4 regions of the Peribacillus sp. NJ4 genome follow, and region 1 is predicted to be linked to each of the others. Evidence: riboswitches for the same ligand, from Rfam matches in the RefSeq annotation. Region 1 holds a riboswitch; each other region holds the start of a gene.
What was found. A riboswitch is a leader RNA that binds a small molecule or an ion and turns the genes downstream of it on or off. The one in region 1 is predicted to bind glycine.
Positions count from the first base shown of each region.

Region 2: another riboswitch for glycine. It lies ahead of QUF94_RS23760 (amino acid permease); the one in region 1 lies ahead of QUF94_RS14040 (amino acid permease).
Region 3: another riboswitch for glycine. It lies ahead of gcvT (glycine cleavage system aminomethyltransferase GcvT); the one in region 1 lies ahead of QUF94_RS14040 (amino acid permease).
Region 4: another riboswitch for glycine. It lies ahead of glyA (serine hydroxymethyltransferase); the one in region 1 lies ahead of QUF94_RS14040 (amino acid permease).

Region 1 is NZ_JAUCFQ010000001.1:2,822,792-2,828,165, forward strand. It holds gene glyA (serine hydroxymethyltransferase) at 1-952, opposite strand, end outside; glycine riboswitch at 1,138-1,242, opposite strand; gene QUF94_RS14040 (amino acid permease) at 1,574-2,953, opposite strand; glycine riboswitch at 3,258-3,314, opposite strand; glycine riboswitch at 3,318-3,415, opposite strand; gene QUF94_RS14045 (hypothetical protein) at 3,685-3,930, opposite strand; gene QUF94_RS14050 (NADPH-dependent FMN reductase) at 5,238-5,374, opposite strand, start outside.
Region 2 is NZ_JAUCFQ010000001.1:4,751,018-4,756,391, reverse strand. It holds gene QUF94_RS23770 (sodium:solute symporter family protein) at 1-850, opposite strand, end outside; gene QUF94_RS23765 (DUF3311 domain-containing protein) at 847-1,047, opposite strand; gene QUF94_RS23760 (amino acid permease) at 1,338-2,678, opposite strand; glycine riboswitch at 2,888-2,966, opposite strand; gene QUF94_RS23755 (amino acid permease) at 3,496-4,884, shown strand; gene QUF94_RS23750 (hypothetical protein) at 4,962-5,132, shown strand; gene QUF94_RS23745 (BBE domain-containing protein) at 5,225-5,320, shown strand.
Region 3 is NZ_JAUCFQ010000001.1:1,953,057-1,958,430, reverse strand. It holds gene gcvPB (aminomethyl-transferring glycine dehydrogenase subunit GcvPB) at 1-429, opposite strand, end outside; gene gcvPA (aminomethyl-transferring glycine dehydrogenase subunit GcvPA) at 422-1,768, opposite strand; gene gcvT (glycine cleavage system aminomethyltransferase GcvT) at 1,786-2,892, opposite strand; glycine riboswitch at 3,027-3,110, opposite strand; glycine riboswitch at 3,114-3,201, opposite strand; gene QUF94_RS09820 (DEAD/DEAH box helicase) at 3,576-5,264, shown strand; gene QUF94_RS09815 (YqhG family protein) at 5,242-5,374, shown strand, end outside.
Region 4 is NZ_JAUCFQ010000001.1:3,540,510-3,545,883, forward strand. It holds gene QUF94_RS17615 (ABC transporter substrate-binding protein) at 1-189, opposite strand, end outside; partial or broken gene QUF94_RS17620 (Tn3 family transposase) at 804-1,211, opposite strand; gene QUF94_RS17625 (aspartyl-phosphate phosphatase Spo0E family protein) at 1,411-1,575, opposite strand; partial or broken gene glyA (serine hydroxymethyltransferase) at 1,811-2,571, opposite strand; glycine riboswitch at 2,587-2,686, shown strand; glycine riboswitch at 2,741-2,848, opposite strand; gene speB (agmatinase) at 3,011-4,012, opposite strand; gene QUF94_RS17640 (aldehyde dehydrogenase family protein) at 4,441-5,374, opposite strand, start outside.

The sequences.
Region 1 (5,374 bases):
GCAAATCTAAAAGGACAAGATGATTATCTGTTCCACCAGAAACAAGTGCTGCACCTTCATTTTTTAATGTTTCGCCGAGTGTTCTAGCATTTTCAATGACTTGTTTCGCATAATCCTTAAAGCTTGGTTGTAAAGCTTCGTTGAATGCAACTGCTTTTGCTGCAATGATATGCATAAGTGGACCGCCTTGAATTCCTGGGAATACGGATTTATTAATTGCTTTGATAATTACTTCATCATTCGTTAAAATGATGCCCCCCCGTGGTCCTCTTAATGTTTTATGAGTTGTACTTGTCACAACATCCGCATAAGGGATTGGGGATGGGTGAAGACCAGTAGCTACCAGCCCGGCTATATGAGCCATATCCACCATAAGTTTTGCACCAACTTGATCGGCAATTTCTCTAAATCGTGCAAAATTAATCGATCTTGGATAGGCACTTGTTCCTGCAATAATCAATTTAGGTTTTTCTTTCTTTGCGATAGCTTCCAACTCATCATAATCAATTAACTGAGTATCTTCTCTAACTCCATAAGACACAACTTCAAACCATTTACCTGAAACGCTGACTGGACTTCCATGAGTTAAGTGGCCACCATGTGAAAGGTTCATTCCCATCACCTTATCACCAGGCTGAAGCAGTGCGAAAAAAACTGCGAAATTGGCTTGTGCACCTGAGTGAGGCTGAACATTTGCATATTTGGCACCAAAAAGCTTCGTTAGCCGTTCAATAGCCGTTTGTTCTGCCACATCGACAAATTCACATCCACCATAATAGCGCTTTCCTGGATAACCTTCTGCATATTTATTTGTCATCACGCTACCCATTGCCTCTAATACATCTGGGCTAACAAAATTTTCTGATGCAATCAATTCCAGTGTTTGATGTTGACGTTGTTCTTCTTTCTCAATCGCTTCAAAAATAGTTAAATCATTTTGTTGTAAACTCATTTTATTTTCCTCCCAGACATTTTTCTTAATTCTGAATTTTCACTTAATTATTAATTCCAATATGGTACTAGACACTATATTTCTTTCCCGCTACAGGCCTGCTTTTCTAAGAAAACTGTTAAAAACAGTATGTTTTACAACCTTTTTTGCACGCAAAAAAGGACAGAAAAGGGTCGTAGCGTTCTCTACCCTTCTCTGTCCTTTTACCTGAGAGTTTAGCCCCATTTTTTAATAGAGCCTTTCCCCTTTGGTGGCGTATATGTTAATACGCGCTCTCCAGAGGTGCGTCCATTTGTGGTTCCATCTACCTGAGAGATTTGTTCCAAGGGTCTTTTTGGAACTTGCTCCTTCGGTGGCTTGTCGCTTTGCACTCTCCCACAACTGTCATCCGCTTATTCAATTTGGTACATTTAGAATAGTTGTTGAGAATAATTATGTCAAGGCTTTTTTGAAAGCGCTAACACCACTATTCTAAAATAATTTTTTCGAATTATAATATGATTATCCAGATATCTTTGGCTTTTTATAATGGGCAGATTTTTTACTCACCGGGTTAGGAAAATATGGAGCGGCAACTATCTGGACAAACACCGCAAATTGAATCAAAGGGTTTCTTGCCCCTTAATTCCCCGCTACCTCTCTCTGATTCGCCTGTTCCACCTTCGTTTGGCGAATCTTATAAATCGTAATCAGCATAATGAACCAAACAGGAGTAACGAATAAGGCAACACGAGTGTCGCTCGCAAGTGCAAGAACAACAAGGACGAACGCTAGGAAAGCAAGGATCAAGTAATTGGAAATTGGATAAAATGGTAATTTAAATTTGTTCTTTTTCACTAGATCAGGTCTTGTTTTACGGTATTTCAAATGACTGATGACTGTAATTCCCCAAATAAAGATGAAACATACTGTAGAAATACTTGTAATCAAGGTAAATACTCCTTCAGGCATTAAATAGTTCAAAACAACGGAAATTAAAATGACGACAGTTGAAAAGAACAATGCATTGGAAGGTACTTTACGGTCATTAAGTTTTGCAAACGGTACAGGTGCATTTTTATCTTTGGCAAGTGAGTATACCATCCGGCTTGTACTGAAGATTGCGCTGTTACATGCCGAAGCAGCCGATGTTAGGACGACAAAATTAACGATACCAGCAGCTCCAGCAATACCTACAGCCACAAATACTTGGACGAATGGGCTTTCCGTTGGGATGATTGCGTTCCACGGATAAACACTCATAATGACAATAAGTGCGCCAATATAGAAAATTATAATCCGAATAGGAATATTATTTATGGCTTTGGGGATAACTTTTTCTGGATTTTCTGTTTCACCTGCTGTAAGTCCTACAAGTTCAATGCCCACAAACGCAAACACTACCATCTGGAATGAGAGGACAAAACCATTTATTCCATTTGGGAACATACCTTCGTGACTCCATAGATTCGTGAAACTTGCTGCGCCTGAATCAGTGGAAAAGCCTTTAATAATCATGAAAATACCGATAACAATTAATGCTAGAATAGCGATGACCTTTATTAATGCGAACCAGAATTCCATTTCGCCAAAAAGTTTAACGGTTGCAAGATTCATAAATAGCAGAATGACTAGGGCAATCAATCCTGGCATCCACTGAGGTACGGAGGGAAACCAATACTGAGTATAAAGACCAACTGCCGTTAAGTCGGCCATTGCGATTGAGATCCAGCAAAACCAGTAGGTCCAGCCGGTTACAAATGCTGCCATATTACCTAAATAGTCTCTTACAAAGTCAACAAAGGAATGATAGTTCAAATTAGATAAGAGTAGTTCTCCAAGTGCGCGCATGATTAAAAAGCAAATGATGCCTGTAATCATGTAAGCAAATAGAATTGATGGCCCAGCTAAATTAATAGATTTTCCTGCTCCAAGAAATAATCCCGTTCCGATTGCCCCACCAATAGCTATGAGTTGTACGTGCCTGTTTTTTAACCCTCTATCCAACTTTTGTTCCTGCATACGATCTCCCACTTTCTACTTTTATAGGCTACTTGGAATTTTTTCCTTATAAAGGGTCAGCCCTTCAATGAGTTTGAATTATTAGCGTACTGGGAGACTGACCTATCATTGTAAGCGCTTTCCTAGGTGGGTACTAGATATAGTTTTTTGAAATAAAGCTACCTACCTTTTTTGAAAATATAGCATTAATTGTACAAATCAAAGGATAGATCATTTATCTTCAGATCTCAATGCACACTTCCTCTCTTTTTATCTTTCCAAGTACAAAAAAGGACAGAGGAAAGATAGGTATTTTCCTACTTTCCTCTGTCCTTTTACCTGAGAGTTTAACTCCTTCGGTGGCCTATGGCTCTCTTCAGAGACGCGTCCAATTGTAGTCCTTTTACCTGAGAGATTAGTCCCTGCTTTTAGGATTTGCTCCTTCGGTGCTAAACATTGTTTAGACTCTCCCACAATCATCATCCGCTGATATAAAGTTGTTTTAATAGTTGTATATTATCGGGTTTTAATGGATATTTCAATGATTATCTGAAAAAACTCTATTTTCTGAAATTTAAGCATGGACTAATTTGAACTTTATGAACAGTATATTTTAGAAGTTATTAGCTATGAAAAATCAAGCTTATTAGCAGCTTTTCTATGTCGCAAAGAATCCCAAACAAGCTTATGTATAAGCAAAAATTTCGGCATTTTTCCGAAACAAAATTTAAAGCCAGGAGAGGACATAATAACTATAGTTTTAACATAATTGATGTATGGAAAAAGAGAAAATTCGAGACTCGCGAAAATCCTTGCAGCAGTAGAGATTGTCTAGGAGCTTCCTCCCTAAGTTCAGCAGTATTTTCAGAAGCCTTCTCTTCTTTAGCAACTTCCTCTTTGTCCCCACCACCTGCTATATTAGCAATGATGACAATTGCTAGAACCCATCCCCACCACTTCTTTGGCTTCTTTAGCTTGATTTTCTTTTCCTTAACCATTTTAACCTTATACCCCCTTTACAGTTTTTCAGACGGACTGTTGTAAACAGAAATAGAATAACATAATTTGGATCAATAAGGTTTATATTTATCATCACGTATTCATTTTCACAACGCTTGACGTGTTAACGAAACCATCTCCCATTACATTTTACCTGTGTCAAACCGGAACTCTAAGTTGGTTATCCTCTTCTTTTAAAACATATTCATATAGTATGATCAAATATATATACCTTATTATTTGCGTATATTCCTATTATAGATAGTAAGATATTTCACTAACAAATATTAACATCAAAAAAGGGAGGTGAATACTCAACTTAGCAAGTAAATAAACCATTCGAAAGAAGTATTGCTATAAAATAGAAAAAGCCATTGGAGCTCATCGCAACAATGACTGTTTCATATAATCGCTTTTCTAATATAAAAAAATGAATTGCATTAATCGTTAAATAGGAATAAAGAATGTCTTAAACAAGTTTTTTTAGTAAATCATACAATTTAAATAAATATACTCGTTCTAATTCCTTTGGTTCAACAGCGGTGTAATAAGGCTTATAAAAGAGAAAGTGCCATGTACTTAAATAAATGCTCCGTATACTTGTAAACAATGCTTCATAAAACCATAAAGCTTTTGAAAAATAATTTTCCTCATTCGCGGTAATTTCTTGATATTCAATTCTGATAAAAAGAGAATGTCCATTCAGAGCAACATCTGATTTAAAGTAAGGTGAACTTGTTGCAATCACTTCATCTGTTTCAACATCTGCTGTAATCGTTTCTACGAGTGATCATGTTTGGTTAGTACGGTTTCCAATATAGCTAAAATTTCTGGTGAATTTATCAATGTTTCGGCATCTTCGATATGATAGCTTTGAAACGAATCAATTTGTTCTTACGAATGGTTTTCACGGTAAACATGAGGTGTAACTCCGTACATTTCTTTAAAAAGACTCGTAAAGGACTTTATATTCGCAAAGTAAAAGAAAATGACACGAAAGAAAATTAAAGAAACAAGAAACATTACTTTTTGCTCCTTCTAAATAAAAGTAGAAATTATTCGGGCGCTTTATGTGCCCGTATAATCGCACAGTTCGCGTTAACTCTACAATAGGCCTTCGAGAACTAACCAATGGTTTGTAAACATTTTCCAATAAACATATTAAATATTTCATGCTATACTAAATCTTTTAAACTAGGCTAAATTTTGGAAGGCCGTTTTGCTTTTTAACTGTGCATAATCCATGTAAGAGTATAGTGGCATAGCAATGGAAGCTACTTTAAGAGCGGTTAGTAAACTATCAAGCTTATCTTAATTTTTTTAAGGCACCGCTCCATGCAATCGTTTGATCTAACATTGCATTGACATTACCAAGGTGTAAATCAGCTGGTTTAAATGTCTTGTAGTTTTCAAAGTCTGTAAATAGTGAAAATGTTGGATTTA
Region 2 (5,374 bases), 1.9 Mb from region 1:
AGACGAATAACAGCATGAGCGTATATAAAGGGCTGATGATGGCATTTTTTCGAAATACCTTCCCACTGCGCGCTGAATAAACAGCGCTGAAAACTTGGGGCCACATATAGAAACCGAATACGAGCAATATTACCGTGGAGATAAACCATGATACGCTAAGTCCCTGCTCAGGGAACTTTAGAAAACCGGGTTTTGCCGAATCAATCGCTTCAAACATCGGCTGAAATCCACCAAAGTAATGAATGGGCAGATAAATCCCTAAGAATCCTATAATGGCAATCATCATGATATCTTTAATGACTGCTGTCCAAACTGAACCGTGTATACCGGATATCATCACATAAATGGTAAGGCTGATCGCCCCCATCCAAACCGCCGCAGACATTGAGATGGCACCATAAGAAGCTTCTGATACAATGATCCCCAAACCTTTCAGCTGCACGACGATCACTGGAATCATCGACACCACACCGACAAGCGCAGCCAAAATTCCTAAACTAGGACTCTTATATTTGCTTACAAAGAAATCGGATTGAGACATCAGTTTATTTTCTTTGGCATATTTCCATATTTCCGGAAGGAGCCAATAGGATAATACGTAAGACAAAGTAATGTAAATAAGAACATATAGAGCGGGTGCGCCCTTTCCATAAGCCCAGCCGCTGCCGCCAAGGAAGGAGAAGGTCGTATAGATTTCCCCAGCCATCAGCAGAAAGACGAATATTGCACCAAAACCACGTCCGCCCACCGTCCATTGTTCCAAGTCCATATCTTTTCCTTTTGAAGAGCGAATGCCTAAAAATATCGACAGAAGTAAAAATGCTAAAATGATTAAGAGAGCAATATTCATTCCTGGTCACCTTCCCGATTCCTGGGATCCAGCTTATACATGATGCCCAAGATGGCAGAGGTAAGGACCACCCACATAGCCATCCAGAACATATTGAAAGGCATCCCTAATACATAAGGTTCTATTCTATTAACAAAAGGTAGAAATCCTAGTATGCCTATGAAAGGAACTAGAGTAAGGATATATATAATCTTCATTAAACAAACCCCTCCGTATTAAATAAAGTGAAACGTCCACCAATGGGGGTTTTTCTTTAATACCACTGATGGATGGGTGAACCAAACGGGGAAGGGAAATTCATACATGATTGATTTCCCTTCTTTTACAAGTTCCGATGATATATATTAGCTTACACTATTTCGATATAAAATTTAATGTGGTTGCTTGATATATTTTTAGCAACCGAGTCCACTGATGGAAAGTTGAAGTGTTTGTTGAAATGGATAAAGCCTTGAATTCATATTGAGTTCAAGGCTTTATCCGTTTTCTATCTTTTTTTCTGGTAGTTATATAGTATCACCAAGAGTATGAACCAGATTGGCGTCATGAGCAGTGATAGCCGTGTAGCTTCAGCGAATAGCATAACGATAAGGATGAACAGGAATAATCCTAAAATGACGTAATTGATAAAGGGTGTAAAAGGAGCCTTGAAAGTTGATTCGGCTCTTAGGTCAGGCCTTGTTTTCGAATATTTGATATGGGAGATCAAGATTATGCTCCATACCCAAATGAAACAGATGGCACTGATGGTCGTCACAACGGTAAATGCCTGTTCCGGTATCAGTTTGCTTAATAATGCCCCAAGTGATACAACGATTGTTGATGTAAACAAGGCATTGCTTGGAACAGCCTGTTTATTTAATTTTTTCAGTTTGGCAGGGGCTTCGTCATTCCTGCTTAACGTATAGAGTATTCGGCTTGTTGAAAATAAACCGCTGTTGCATGCAGAAGCAGCAGATGTCAAAACGACGAAGTTGATGATCCCGGCAGCTACAGGAATGCCGATTAACGCAAAGACCTCTACAAATGGGCTGCTCGTGGAATCCAGTTGAGTCCATGGGTTGACGCAGAGAATGACGAATATGGCACCCACATAGAAAAGTAAAATCCGGACAGGTATTTTATTGATGGCAGACGGAATGTTCTTTCTCGGGTTCGCCGTTTCTGCTGCGGAAACCCCGACCAATTCGACACCTACAAAGGAGAAGACGACCAACTGTAAAGATAATAGGAATCCGGAGATTCCATTAGGGAACATGCCTCCATGGTTCCATAGGTTCGTTAGGGAAACCGTTCCGGTATTGGTATTGAAGCCGATGATCAATAAGATGATACCTACGATGATCAAGGCGATGATTGTGATTACTTTAATGATGGCAAACCAGAATTCCAATTCGCCAAATAACTTAACGGTCAATAGGTTCAATCCTAACAGGATGACCAGGCATATTAGAGCCGGAATCCATTGAGGGATATCGAACCAGTATTGTATATAGACACCAACAGCTATGATATCGGCCATTGCGGTCATGATCCAACAGAACCAATAGGTCCAACCGGTCACGAAGCCAGCCCATGGACCGACATATTCGGTTGCGAATTCAGTGAATGACGTATACCCTGCATTGGATAAGAGCAATTCGCCTAGGGCCCTCATCACAAAAAACAAAGCAATCCCTATTATCAGATAGGAGAAGATGATGGATGGACCTGCCAATTGTATGGCTTTTCCGGATCCTAAAAATAAACCGGTACCAATGGTTCCTCCTATTGCAATCAGTTGTACATGACGATTTTTTAAATCTCTTTTTAATTCCTGTTTAGCCAATTCGTACGCCCCCGTCTTTTATGGTCTTGATAGTGAATGATTTCAAACCTGCTTGGTCTTGGAGAGAGGGACGTGATTTTTCGCCCAGCTTGCATTTCCCAATGGTTTTTTTCACGAGTGTTGTTTCCGTCCAATCACAAAGTGGACAATAAAAAAAGAGATTGGATAATACCAATCTCTTAAAGGGTTCAGAATAACAATTTATCATTCGTTACTCTTCTGTCCTTTTGCCTGAGATTGTGAATCCTTCGGCGCTGCATCTTGTACAGTCTCTCCAGAAGCTGCTCCTGCTATAGTGTCATCCATAGCGTTCATCGCTTGCTTGTATGCGGTTGTGTGAAAATGTCAGTCAGTGATAATCTTCCACTGCTGAATCGTTCATTATACTTATAAAATAATATTGGAATTCTATCATTTATTTTTTCGGAGGTCAACAAATTTTTGCATTTACAACACTTCTTGAAATGGTTTAAATTTTTATAAACATTCACTTGCGAAGGTTTGAATGGGCTCCGATCAGAAGTGATTGTTTCCTGCTCTTTTTGTACTATCACTATTATAAAATACTGATCATCACTTTTTTAAAATGATAATTTTTGATTGGGAATATCAACAAGATATTTTTGGCAACTGTTTATTTGAAAAATACATTTGTATTTTTACAGAATATTTACTATTATAAGATAAGAAAACAAAATTAAAGTGTTATGCAAATGATTAGGATAAAGCATTTTTAACCGCAATAATAATAGAGAGTCGATTGGTGGAAAGGATATTAATATCATTGCCGCTAATATTGCATCTGGGGGAGTTAAACATGTCAAATAAGGAATTAAAGAGAGGGCTGGAGGCACGTCATATTCAAATGATAGCCTTGGGCGGAACCATCGGGGTTGGGTTATTCATGGGATCGGCGAGCACGATCAAATGGACCGGGCCCTCTGTAATGCTCGCTTATGCCATCGCAGGTATATTTATATTTTTCATTATGCGCTCTATGGGGGAGATGCTATATTTAGAACCGACTACAGGTTCTTTTGCAACCTTTGCGAGCAGCTATATACATCCTTTGGCAGGTTATATGACTGCTTGGAGCAATTGGTTTCAATGGGTAATCGTCGGAATGTCCGAAATCATCGCCGTTGGAATGTATATGCAGTATTGGTTCCCGGAGTTACCAGCTTGGATACCAGGTGTGGTCGCCATGATCATCTTGGGGGCGGCCAACCTCATTTCCGTAAAATCTTTCGGGGAATTTGAGTTTTGGTTTGCGCTTATAAAAATAATTACGATTATATTGATGATCATTGCCGGTCTTGGCCTTATTTTCTTTGGAATAGGGAATGGGGGGGATGCGATTGGATTATCGAATCTTTGGGCAAATGGCGGCTTCTTTACGGGAGGTTGGACAGGATTCTTCTTTGCGCTTTCCCTTGTCGTGGCTTCCTATCAAGGCGTTGAGCTTATCGGCATCACAGCCGGAGAAGCGAAAAATCCAACAAAGACCGTAACAAAAGCGATCAAATCAATCATATGGCGCATTTTAATTTTCTATATTGGCGCTATCTTCGTCATCGTGACGGTTTATCCTTGGGATAAACTGGATGACATCGGAAGTCCATTCGTTTCAACCTTTGCTAAAATCGGTATCACTGCAGCGGCAGGCATCATTAACTTTGTCGTAATCACTGCCGCAATGTCTGGATGCAACAGTGGGATTTTCAGTGCAGGGCGTATGCTTTACACTCTAGCATTGAATGGCCAAGCTCCTAAAATCTTTGCAAAAGTATCTAAAAATGGAGTGCCGGCATATTGTACGATCGCTGTATTATTAGGATTGGGCATCGGGGTTATCCTGAATTACCTTGCACCGCCGCAATTATTCCTTTATGTGTACAGTGCGAGTGTTTTACCCGGGATGATTCCATGGTTTGTCTTACTTATCAGTGAGCTTAAATTCAGAAAGGTAAATGCTGTTGAAATGGAAAAACATCCGTTCAAAATGCCGTTGGCCCCTTACAGTAACTATGCGACAATTGCCTTTTTACTGATGGTGCTGGTTGGTATGTGGGTCAATCCGAGTACCAGGATTTCCTTGATTGTTGGGATCGTTTTCCTAGTCTTGGTCGTAGCAAGTTATTACCTGCTGAAAATGGATAAACGAACTCCATTGGATGTTAAATCCGATGATGAGATTTCTGGATAAGGTACGAAAGCATAAAGCGTTAAAATACTTTTTAAAAAGCCCTTCTCTTGATTGAGAGGGGCTTTTTTTTTGCCTTTGTGGATCAATTGTTGGAATTCACGAGTGAACCTGCGATGAAGCATTTTCTGGAAAATACTCCAAATGAAAATGCAGCAATTTGGCACCAATCCATAGGGGCCGCTGGTCGTGCGGACCCAAATGAACGGCTTTTTATTATCGCGATGCCATTATCGTCCAGGAGTATTTAGCTACATGGACCAATCCAGACGAAGAGAGGCTAAACATTCGGTGGATCAAGGACCTGAAGCACGCCTTGTCACCATTTACTACCGGTGACTACGTGAATTGGCCGGATACTCTCATCAAAGATTGGCCAACTGCGTACTATGGAGAAAAATTCAAACGGCTTCGAGAAGTGAAAACGAGGTATGTATGATCCATACAATACGTTTAAGTTCCCTCAAAGCATACCCCCATTAAATAAGGGGGG
Region 3 (5,374 bases), 870 kb from region 1:
ACCGTGTGCACCTGCTGCAGGCTGTAATGTCACTTGATCCATCCCTGTGATTTCCGTTAGATGTTCCTGCAAATCAAATAATAGTCCCAAGGCTCCCTGAACAGTACTCGGATCTTGATATGGATGGATATGGGCGAAACCGTTAAAGCGTGCCACATTTTCATTTATTTTCGGATTATATTTCATCGTGCATGAACCCAGCGGATAAAAACCCGAATCCACTCCATGATTCCGTTTGGAAAGTGCTGTATAGTGACGCATGATATCCAATTCGGACACCTCAGGAAGCTCAGCCTCTTCTTCACGGATGTAGTCGGCAGGAAGAATTTCTTCGAGCGGAGTAGTTGCAACATCCATTTCTGGCAGACTATACCCGATTCGACCGGATGTACTGATTTCAAAAATGAGTGATTGATCTTGATTATTCATGTTGATCCCCCAATTCCTGCGCAAGTGCATCAATTTCTTCTTTTGTTCTAAGTTCCGTTACCGCGACCAGCATATGGTCTTCCAGCTCAGGATAAACCTTTCCTAAATCAAAGCCGCCGATCATCCCTTTTTCAAATAGGTTTTTATTGATTTCTGAAAACGAAGCAGGCAGTTTAATGACAAATTCATTAAACGAAGGACCGTCGAACATTACTTTTATCCCTTTTGCCTCAATAGCTTTTTTCGCATAATGCGCTTTTTGAATATTTTGCACGGCCATTTCTTTGACCCCCTTTTTCCCAAGAGCGGTCATTGCAACAGAAGCTGCCAAGGCGTTCAACGCTTGATTGGAACAAATGTTGGATGTGGCCTTATCACGGCGAATGTGCTGCTCACGAGCTTGAAGCGTCAGCACAAAACCCCTTTTTCCATTTTCATCCACTGTTTGACCGACGAGTCTGCCCGGAACTTTCCGTACAAGTTTATTCGTAACGGCAAAATATCCACAATGAGGTCCACCGAATGCTGCTGGAATGCCGAATGGCTGAGCATCCCCCGTTACGATATCTGCACCGAGGGCACCAGGGGATGTCAAGGCTCCCAGTGCAAGCGGATTACTGGAAACGATAAACATGGACTTGACGCCATGAATGATTTCTTCCATTTCTTTCAATGGCTCGATACGGCCAAAAAAGTTCGGATATTGCACAATCACTCCTGCAATATCATCTTTCACCAACTCCCTTAAGGCGGCCATATCCGTCACACCGTCTTTATAAGGAATTTCGATCACTTCCACGCGTTGTCCTTTCGCATAGGTCTTAACAACTTCTCTTGATTCAGGATGAACCGTCCCTGAAATGAGAATCTTCTTGCGTCGTGTCTGACCTGAAGCAAGCATGGCTGCTTCAGCTAGCGCTGTCCCGCCGTCATACATGGAGGAGTTAGCCACATCCATACCCGTCAATTCACAAATCATCGTTTGATATTCAAAGATGGCCTGAAGCTCGCCCTGTGAAATTTCAGGCTGATAGGGTGTATAAGCCGTATAAAACTCAGAACGGGAAAGAACATGATCGACGATGACCGGTGCATAATGGTCATAGACACCCGCACCAAGGAAGGAAGCATAGTTTTTAAGATCCGCATTCTTGGCAGCAAGCTTTGATAATTCTTTCATTAAGGCAGGTTCCGATTTAGCGGGCTTGATATCGTATTCGCCTTGAAAACGAACACTTTCAGGGATATCATTGAAAAGTTCTTCAACAGTAGGTACACCTATCACTTCAAGCATTTCTTGTTTATCTTGCTCTGTCATGGGTAAATAACGATGTTTCATCTAATGACCATTCCCCTCTATTTACGTGGTTTTTTATAAAAAGGTGTTTGTATGATAACGGCTTTCAAACGTTTGGATCGAATTTCCACTTCGACTTCCGCATCCAGCACCGAAAATTCCTTATCGATAAGTGCCAACCCTACGTTCTTCTTCAACGTTGGTGATTGGGTACCAGTCGTGACCTCGCCAATGACTTTGTCCCCGCTGTAGACCTTATACCCATGACGTGGAATGCCACGGTCAATCATTTCAATTCCCACAAGCTTGCGGGGAGCCCCTTTCTCCTTTTGTTCAGAAAGAACGGCTTTCCCGAAAAAATCTGCTTCCTTATCCACTTTTACCGCAAAACCGATCCCGGCCTCTATTGGGGTGATGTCCGCTGAAAGTTCCTGCCCATACAGCGGAAGTTTCGCTTCAAAACGCAGGGTATCACGAGCACCTAAACCAATCGGCTGAATCCCTTCTTCCTTTCCGGCATCCAGAATCGCCTTCCAAAGGGCAGGACCGTTTTCACTGTCGCTATATATCTCAAAACCATCTTCACCAGTATATCCGGTACGGGATACCATCGTGGAGATACCATTTATCATGACATTTTCCTTGAACTTGAAAAATCCAATTTCACTTAAGGCAGTATTTTCTGATAGTTTTTGTAATATCTTCTCTGCAGATGGCCCTTGAAGTGCTAGCTGTGTATAGTGACTCGATACATTCGTGATTTGGACATCTTCCGGTAGATTAGCTTGCAGCCAATCGAAATCTTTATCTGTATTCGCTGCGTTGACCACGAGCAGATAGTCGTCTTCAGCCCTCTTATAAACGATGAGATCATCAACAGTCCCGCCGTTTTCATAGCACATAGCCGTATATTGGGCACCGCCCTGTTGTAGCTTTGATATATCATTAGTCATCATCTTCTGTAAAAAGGAAAGGCTCCCAGGACCCTTAACATCAACTTCCCCCATGTGGGAAACATCGAATAACCCCGCTTTTGTACGTACGGCTTCATGTTCGTCCTTTATACCCGAAAATTGGACAGGAAGTTCCCAACCGCCAAAATCGATCGTTTTACCGCCGCATTCACGATAAACTTCAAATAGTGGTGTTCTTTTTAAATTGGTCAAAAAATGACCCCCCTCAGATTTTTTAATTTAAATGGCTTCATTATCAAAGCTTCTTGTCATTACGCATCAGATATCCTGATTCATGATGTGAAAAAAGCACAAAAAAGGACAGAGAAAGCCCGTTTGAGCTTTTTCTCTGTCCTGAAACCTGAAAGTTTACCTATATAATAGGTTTTCCCCTTTGGTGGCCGTCCCAAAATGGGCGGCGCTCTCCAGAGTTGCGTCCAATAAGAGTTCTTTTGCCTGAGAGATTCACTGCTAAGTTTGCTCCTTCGGCGCTACATCCGTAGTCTCTCCCCTTATCTTCACCCGCATATAAATGGTCTACCAATGAAAGTAAGCGAATAAGCCCTAAGCATTAGTAAAACCTTTGAGCATCATGGAATGCATTCTCTGCCAACTCTCCTAAAACTTCAGGAACCATTTGAATGATCTCCTTCAGTATCTTGGATAAAATAGGAGCCTGTAGCGCATACTAAGAAAACGCGAACTGCAAAACCGAAATACAAAGATTCTTTACAGCGTTTGGAAATTGGAATTTTCTAAATATACTTATATCCTACCCTAAGAAACTTATCTCTGCAATATCTTTTGAGGAGAAATATTTTTCTTACTTCACATATGAAATGTTCGGGTTTTGACCTTTTATTAAGGAAATTATGATTTAAGAGGGAGTTATTTCTATGAAAATCAATATATCCTTCAATTCTGAATGGAATGACGAGTTTCTGCAAAAGATGGAAAATGATGGTCCATGGGGAAATTGGGAGCTTTATAAGTTGGCGGTTCAAATGGAGGAAAATCTCATCATCCCTGATTTTGAGGGATTACAGGCGCCCAAGCACCTTCCGCAGTTAACCCCGCTCCCCCACCAATTGGAAGCAGCAAAGCAAGTGGTGGAAAAGATGAATGGAAAGGCCATTTTAGCTGATGAGGTAGGGCTCGGAAAAACAATTGAAGCCGGCTTGATCCTAAAAGAATATATGATTAGAGGCCTTGTAAAAAAAGTATTGATCCTTGTACCGGCCTCACTTGTCACACAATGGGCTTTTGAATTGAATACCAAGTTTCATATTCCGGCAGTCGTTCAGAGAAAAAGTTATGTTTGGGACTCCTGTGATGTGGTCATTTCATCCATTGATACAGCGAAACGCGATCCACATCGTGAAATCATTTTCAATCAGGAATATGACTTCATCATTATTGACGAAGCTCATAAACTTAAAAATAATAAGACGAAGAACTATGAATTCGTCCAAAATCTGAAAAAGAAATTTTGTTTACTCCTGACAGCTACTCCCATTCAAAATAAAGTCGAGGAAATTTTCCACCTCGTTTCGTTATTGAAACCAGGCCACTTGGGAAATGCCTCACTCTTTTCGGAAAAATATAAAGGGAAAGGCCGGAACATAATTGAAGATGAACACCTAAAGGAACTGGTCAACACTGTTATGATACGAAACCGGCGGGCCGATACTGGTATTGAATGGACAAAAAGGCATGTGGAAACCATCACCATTGAATTTTCTCCAACCGAGCAGGCATTGTACGATGCCGTTTCCAAATTCAAGCCTATTTCGGATGGAACAAAAGGAAGCGCTTTTTCAGCTCTCACTCTCCAAAGGGAAGCCTGCAGCAGCAGGGAGGCAGTCTTTTATACTTTAAAAAATATGAAAGCAAAATACGACCAGCCTTCCCCTGACTTTTTGGCAAAGCTTGATGATTTATTTTCTAAAGTGAACGAAACGGTTCAGAACTCCAAAGCTGAAAAAGCTTTGGAACTGATCAAGAAAATTGATGACAAAGTGATTATCTTTACCGAATACCGAGCGACCCAGCTTTATCTGCAATGGTACCTGCAACAGAATGGGATTTCTTCAGTCCCTTTCCGAGGCGGATTTAAGCGTGGAAAGAAAGACTGGATGCGCGAATTATTCCAAAAGAAAATACAGGTATTAATCGCAACCGAAGCCGGCGGGGAAGGGATAAACCTTCAGTTTTGCCATCACTTGATTAATTTTGACCTGCCATGGAACCCCATGAGACTCGAGCAAAGAATTGGGCGGATTCACCGGCTTGGTCAGGAAGAAGATGTCATGATTTATAACTTTGCCACGAAAAATACAGTTGAAGAACATATTCTGAAGTTACTATACGAAAAAATTAATTTATTTGAAAAAGTAATTGGTGAACTGGATGATATTCTAACCAAACTGGAAATTAACAACATTGAAGAATACTTAATTGATGTAGTCGGCGAGTCCAAAACAGAGGGCGAAATGAAAATCAAGATGGATAATTTTTCATCGTTAATTCAATTCGCTCAATCCATGAAGGAAGGTGAGGTTCATGCAGCAACGGGAAATTCATGATTTTTTATTAACTTACTTTAAAGCCAATGATTGTGAAATACTGGATAATACACCCACCCACCTTACCGTTCAACTGACAATTGAAATGGATAAAGAATTAATGAACAGAC
Region 4 (5,374 bases), 720 kb from region 1:
GACACTATTAATAGTCCCCTCTTCTTTTGCCTTTGTTTCAATTTCTTTCAGGGTTAACGAACTTGGATCCTTAACCACTGGAGCAGCCTCCTCATTAGTAGCTCCACAAGCAGCTAATCCCAGTACACTCACTCCTAACATCACAGCTTGAATAGACTTGTAACAATTCTTCTTGAATGTGCGATTCATAAAAAGTGCCTCCATTTAGTGTGGAATCTTTAATGTTTATTACTGTTTGTTACGGTTTAATCATAATCTGAAAACATTAATTCCACATAAACCAAATATTAAGATTTTGTAAATCAGCTCTTTATTTCTCCAACTCATCAGCTTTTATCTTCATAAGTATTAACAACAGTCCGCAAACAGGATCAAGTAAATGCAAGTCTATAAAAGAGAAATGTGAACAACTTTTATTCAAACATATCACCCTTTTACCTCTCTTTTTAGCTCGTCGTTAACAAAGCTCCCGGTTAGCTAAATAACTTTTCATGCAAAAAAACTCTCTTGATACAAGAGAGTTTTACATAGATTTTATTAAACAGATAGAATTATCAATGTGGCTATAAATAATAATTGTTTTGGGCGGAGTTTTCTGGAAGGTAAATTTTACTGGAATCATAAAATTATGACAGGGATTCCTTCTTTATAGCTTTAGGTTTAGGATGGCAGATATTTTAGGATATTGGCTCTGATCATGCCATTACTGTTAATAATGCAATAGATTAAAAATAATAAGTATTTTATCAATGATTGAAGGTGTTTCGTTCCGTCCCCTTGTTTCCCAAAGAGAATAGTTTTTGTGACTCCATGGCTTCTCCTTTGTTTAAGCCTTTTTGAATCTTTTTTCTTAAAAGTTCACTAGTAAGGTAATTAAGAATAAAAATAGTCTTTTCGATTCAACCCATTTCACGTAAAGCTGCAGCCAAACTGTTTTGCCTAGAGTTAGAGTCTATTTCCCCCTTAATAAGTGATGCTGAGATAGTACCTTCTTTTATAGAATGAGCTAATCGTAAAACACCTCATAATTTTCTTTAATAATTTTTATAGTTATTTGGCCACGTAAAATGGACCCTTAATTTGAATACCCGCTTGCTTTCTCTTATGAAAAAAGCTTTGAATCTGACAAATCTCTGATTCTTGGTGCAGCTAAAGCCCAATAGGTGAGTTAATCCAAAAATTTGATCTGTATAGCCAGCAATATCGGTGAATAGCCGGTTTGAAATAAAATAAATAATCGTTAAGTAACCATTTTAAAAGAACACAGTTAGTATATTCATACATTCTAATTCAATTAAAAAAATCCCTGTTATTCAACGGGGACAATGAAATAAGAGAGATATTTATTTGGTATTTGACACAAAAACTGTGACGGAAAGAGTGTAGGGAAAGATTTCGCAGAATAATGGATCAGTTGAATTTAATTATTTGATATTTATACAACCATTCATCTAACTCTTGACTAGTTTTAATCGTATCGGAATGAGAAAGTCCTTTTAACATTCCGATGACAATCAAACGGCCTTTCAAATAATTAATCTTAGTTTCTATTTCTGATAGTAATTTTGTGTTCATTACTTCGCCCCTGTTAATTTGTATAATTGTTCTAATGATACTGACGATTAACATTATAAATGAGTAGATGCTGTCTACTTGAGCGGGTTAAGTCTACTTTATATGTCTTCTTCAACTACACTACCTTTTCAATACCCCTTTAATTTATCCACCCTTTTCTTTTTAAAAAAACAAAAACAATCAATGTGATTATGCATATATCAAAAAGACTCTCTAATTCTATTCCCAAGCATTCAGCAACTGCTTTTGCTGCAATGATATGCATAAGTGGACCGCCTTGAATTCCTGGGAATACGGATTTATTAATCGCTTTGATAATTACTTCATCGTTCGTTAAAATGATGCCCCCCGCTGTCCTCTTAATGTTTGAGTGGTACTTGTCACAACATCTGCATATGGGATTGGGGATGGGTGAAGAACAGCCGCCACCAGCCCGGCTATATGAGCCATATCCACCATAAGTTTTGCTCCAACTCGATCGGCTATTTCTCTAAATCGAGCAAAATTAATCGTTCTTAGGTAGGTACTTATCCCTGCAATAATCAATTTAGGTTTTTCTTTCTTTGCTATTGCTTCCAACTCATCATAATCAATCAATTGGGTATCTTCTCTAACTCCATAAGAAACAACTTCAAACCATTTTCCTGAAACACTGACTGGACTTCCATGAGTTAAGTGGCCGCCATGTGAAAGGTTCATTCCCATCACTTTATCACCAGGTTGAAGCAGTGAGAAAAAACCGCGAAATTTGCTTGTGCACCTGAGTGAGGCTGAACATTTGCATATTTAGCTCCAAACAGCTTTGTTAAGCGATCGATTGCTGCTTGTTCTACCACATCGACAAATTCACATCCGCCATAATAACGTTTTCCTGGATAACCCTCTGCATATTTATGCCCATAGCTTCTAATACTCTTGGCTGACGAAGTATTCTGATGAAATCAACTCTAGTGTTTGATGTTGCCGTTTCCGTTCGTTTTCAATTGCTTCAAAAATAAAAGAACCACAATGGGACGCAACTCTGGAGAGCGCGTGTATAAAACGCCACCAAAGGGGAAGACTCTTTTCAGTATAGAGTTAAACTCTCAGGTAAAAGGACAGAGAAGGGAATGTTGCCATTACCCTTTTCTGTCCTTTTTTGCGTGCAAAAACAGGGACGTGATATGGAGTGGCAGCAGTTATCTAAACAGAACCTGAGAGATTTGTTCCAAGGGTTTTTTTGGAACTTGCTCCTTCGGTGGCTGTCTATATTGCACTCTCCCACAATCGTCATCCGCTATATATATTTGAACACTCTATATGTTTACTATTGAGAATTAATTCTATAATTGTTTTTTATGGAATCTCCTCTTTATTTATACATATTCAGGAAACTAAGAAAAGAAAAACGGTGGAAAGTCATTTTATATCAGCAAACGCTTTCAAATTTAATAGACTAATGCTTCTTTATGAAGTTCTGCTCTTGATGATCGCTGATTATAGCCTGGTTTTTCTCTTTTTCTTTCAAAACATAACTAAGCAAGTCTAATGAGAGACGCGCTGCTACTTGTCCAGTTATTCCAGCATGGTCGTAAGGAGTAGCTACTTCTACCATATCAAAACCGATTACTTCTCCTCTTTTTGCAATTCCATGGAGTAATTCATTGACTTCTTCATAAAGCAGACCTCCAGGAGAAGGTGTGCCTGTCGCAGGGGCGATCGATGGGTCGAGGCCATCAATGTCCATGGTAATATAATATTTTTCACCTGCTGGAATAAGTTCCAGAACCTGTTCAAATCCCATCTTTCTCATTTGGCGGGGAGACAAGATGACACTTCCGTATTCTCTGGCAGCAACGACATCTGCTTTTTTACTGCTGCTGATTCCACGAATGCCCAATTGGAAAATCTTTTGAACATGATTCATTTCCGATAAGCGGCGGATGCAGCTTCCATGTCCAACCCGCATTCCTGAACGGTGATCTGCCCAGTCTAAATGCGCATCAATCTGGATCACATGAAATGGCCCGAGTTCACCCAAGCCCTTTCCTACTGGAATTGTAATGGAATGATCTCCACCTAATACAACCGGCATTGCACCTTTTGAAACTATTTTTCGAATGGCTTCTTCCGTATTATCATGGGATTGCATCATATCCCCATGTACCATGTCCACATCGCCGCAATCAACGACTTTCCATTTCGGGCCAAGATACATGATATCATTTTCAATATCATAGGCACCATCTAACCCGAAACTATATAATGTAGAGCCTTCACGAATTCCCCTTGGACCCATTCTTGCGCCTGACTTCCATTGTGTTCCCATATCATTTGGAACTCCAATGACAGCAACATCTGCGTCTAACTGGTCTAAATCAGGACATACGGGATATTTCCCGAAAGTACAGATTCCGGTAAAAGGTAAATTAAGATGTTGTTTTTTATTATTCGACATGAACTTTTCCTCCCACTTGTATTACGTTCTTCGAAAATAATATAGATGCAAGCTTCATGCCATCCTATAAAACTAGGTAAAACTGAATAGTGTTATCAATAATGACTACCAGGAACCAACATATTTTCTGATTACTCGAAACTCCTTAGTAAACGCCACAGAGAAAGGAGCACAGGGAATATAAATTCATATCAGTAAAATATTATTCTTGTCTTATTTAGGTTTTAAATAAGACAAATCTTGATGAACTGGCTTTTTACTCGTAAAATAAACACTTAGGAATCTGTTCCAGCCCATCTTCAGAAATAATATTTGAAATTAAAATATTTGCGAATTTCAAAAAAATGCTTCCTCTATTATTAGTCATACATTTTTTCGAGGTGTGCATACTCACTCTCTTTTACTCATTTATCTCTACTTCTCAATTTTTAATGATCAAACCACTTGGTTGGCTCCACTTCTAGATTAATGTTGATTTGTTTTACCTCACTGAACTCATCTAAACCAAAAGTTCCTAATCCACGGCCAATTCCGCTCTGCTTATAGCCTCCCCACGGCGCTTCATTGTAGGCTAGATTATAGGCATTAATCCATGTAATTCCGGCTCTTATTTTCTTAATCACTCTTAAAGCCTTAGCACCATCTTGTGAAAATACACCAGCTGCGAGGCCATATGGCGTATCATTGGCAAGCTGGATGGCTTCCGCTTCGTCCTTAAACTTTTGAACGGTAAGGACTGGCCCGAATATTTCTTCCTGAACAATTCTCATGTCAGGTTTGGTATCGACAAATATCGTCGGCTCAACAAAATAACCATTTTCCAGCCCATCGCTTGTGATACGCTTGCCGCCACAGGCTAATTTCGCCCCTTCTTCTATGCCAAGTTGAATATATTTAAGTACCTCATTCATATGTTCTTCACTAACAAGTGCGCCCATTTCTGTAGAGGGTTTATCACCAGGACCGACTCGGATCTTTTTTGCTTTCTCTATCAGTCTATTGATAAACTCGTCGTGAATGCTCTCTTCAAGCAGCAAACGCGATCCTGCATTACAAACTTGACCGGCGTTTACAAAAATCCCATATAAAGCATAATCGACTGCTGTCTCAAAGTCTGCGTCGGCGAAAACGATGTTAGGTGACTTGCCGCCTAATTCGAGTGCAATGTTTTTAATATTTCCAGCTGCTGTTTTCATGATGCTTCTGCCCGTTGATGTGCTCCCAGTGAATGAAACCATATCGACTTTATCGCTTTCCGTTATTTCATTTCCTACGGTTCCTCCACCGCCCATCACTAGATTGGCAACACCATCTGGTATGCCAACTTCTTTGATAATCTCAAATAATTTGGTAGTGGTAACC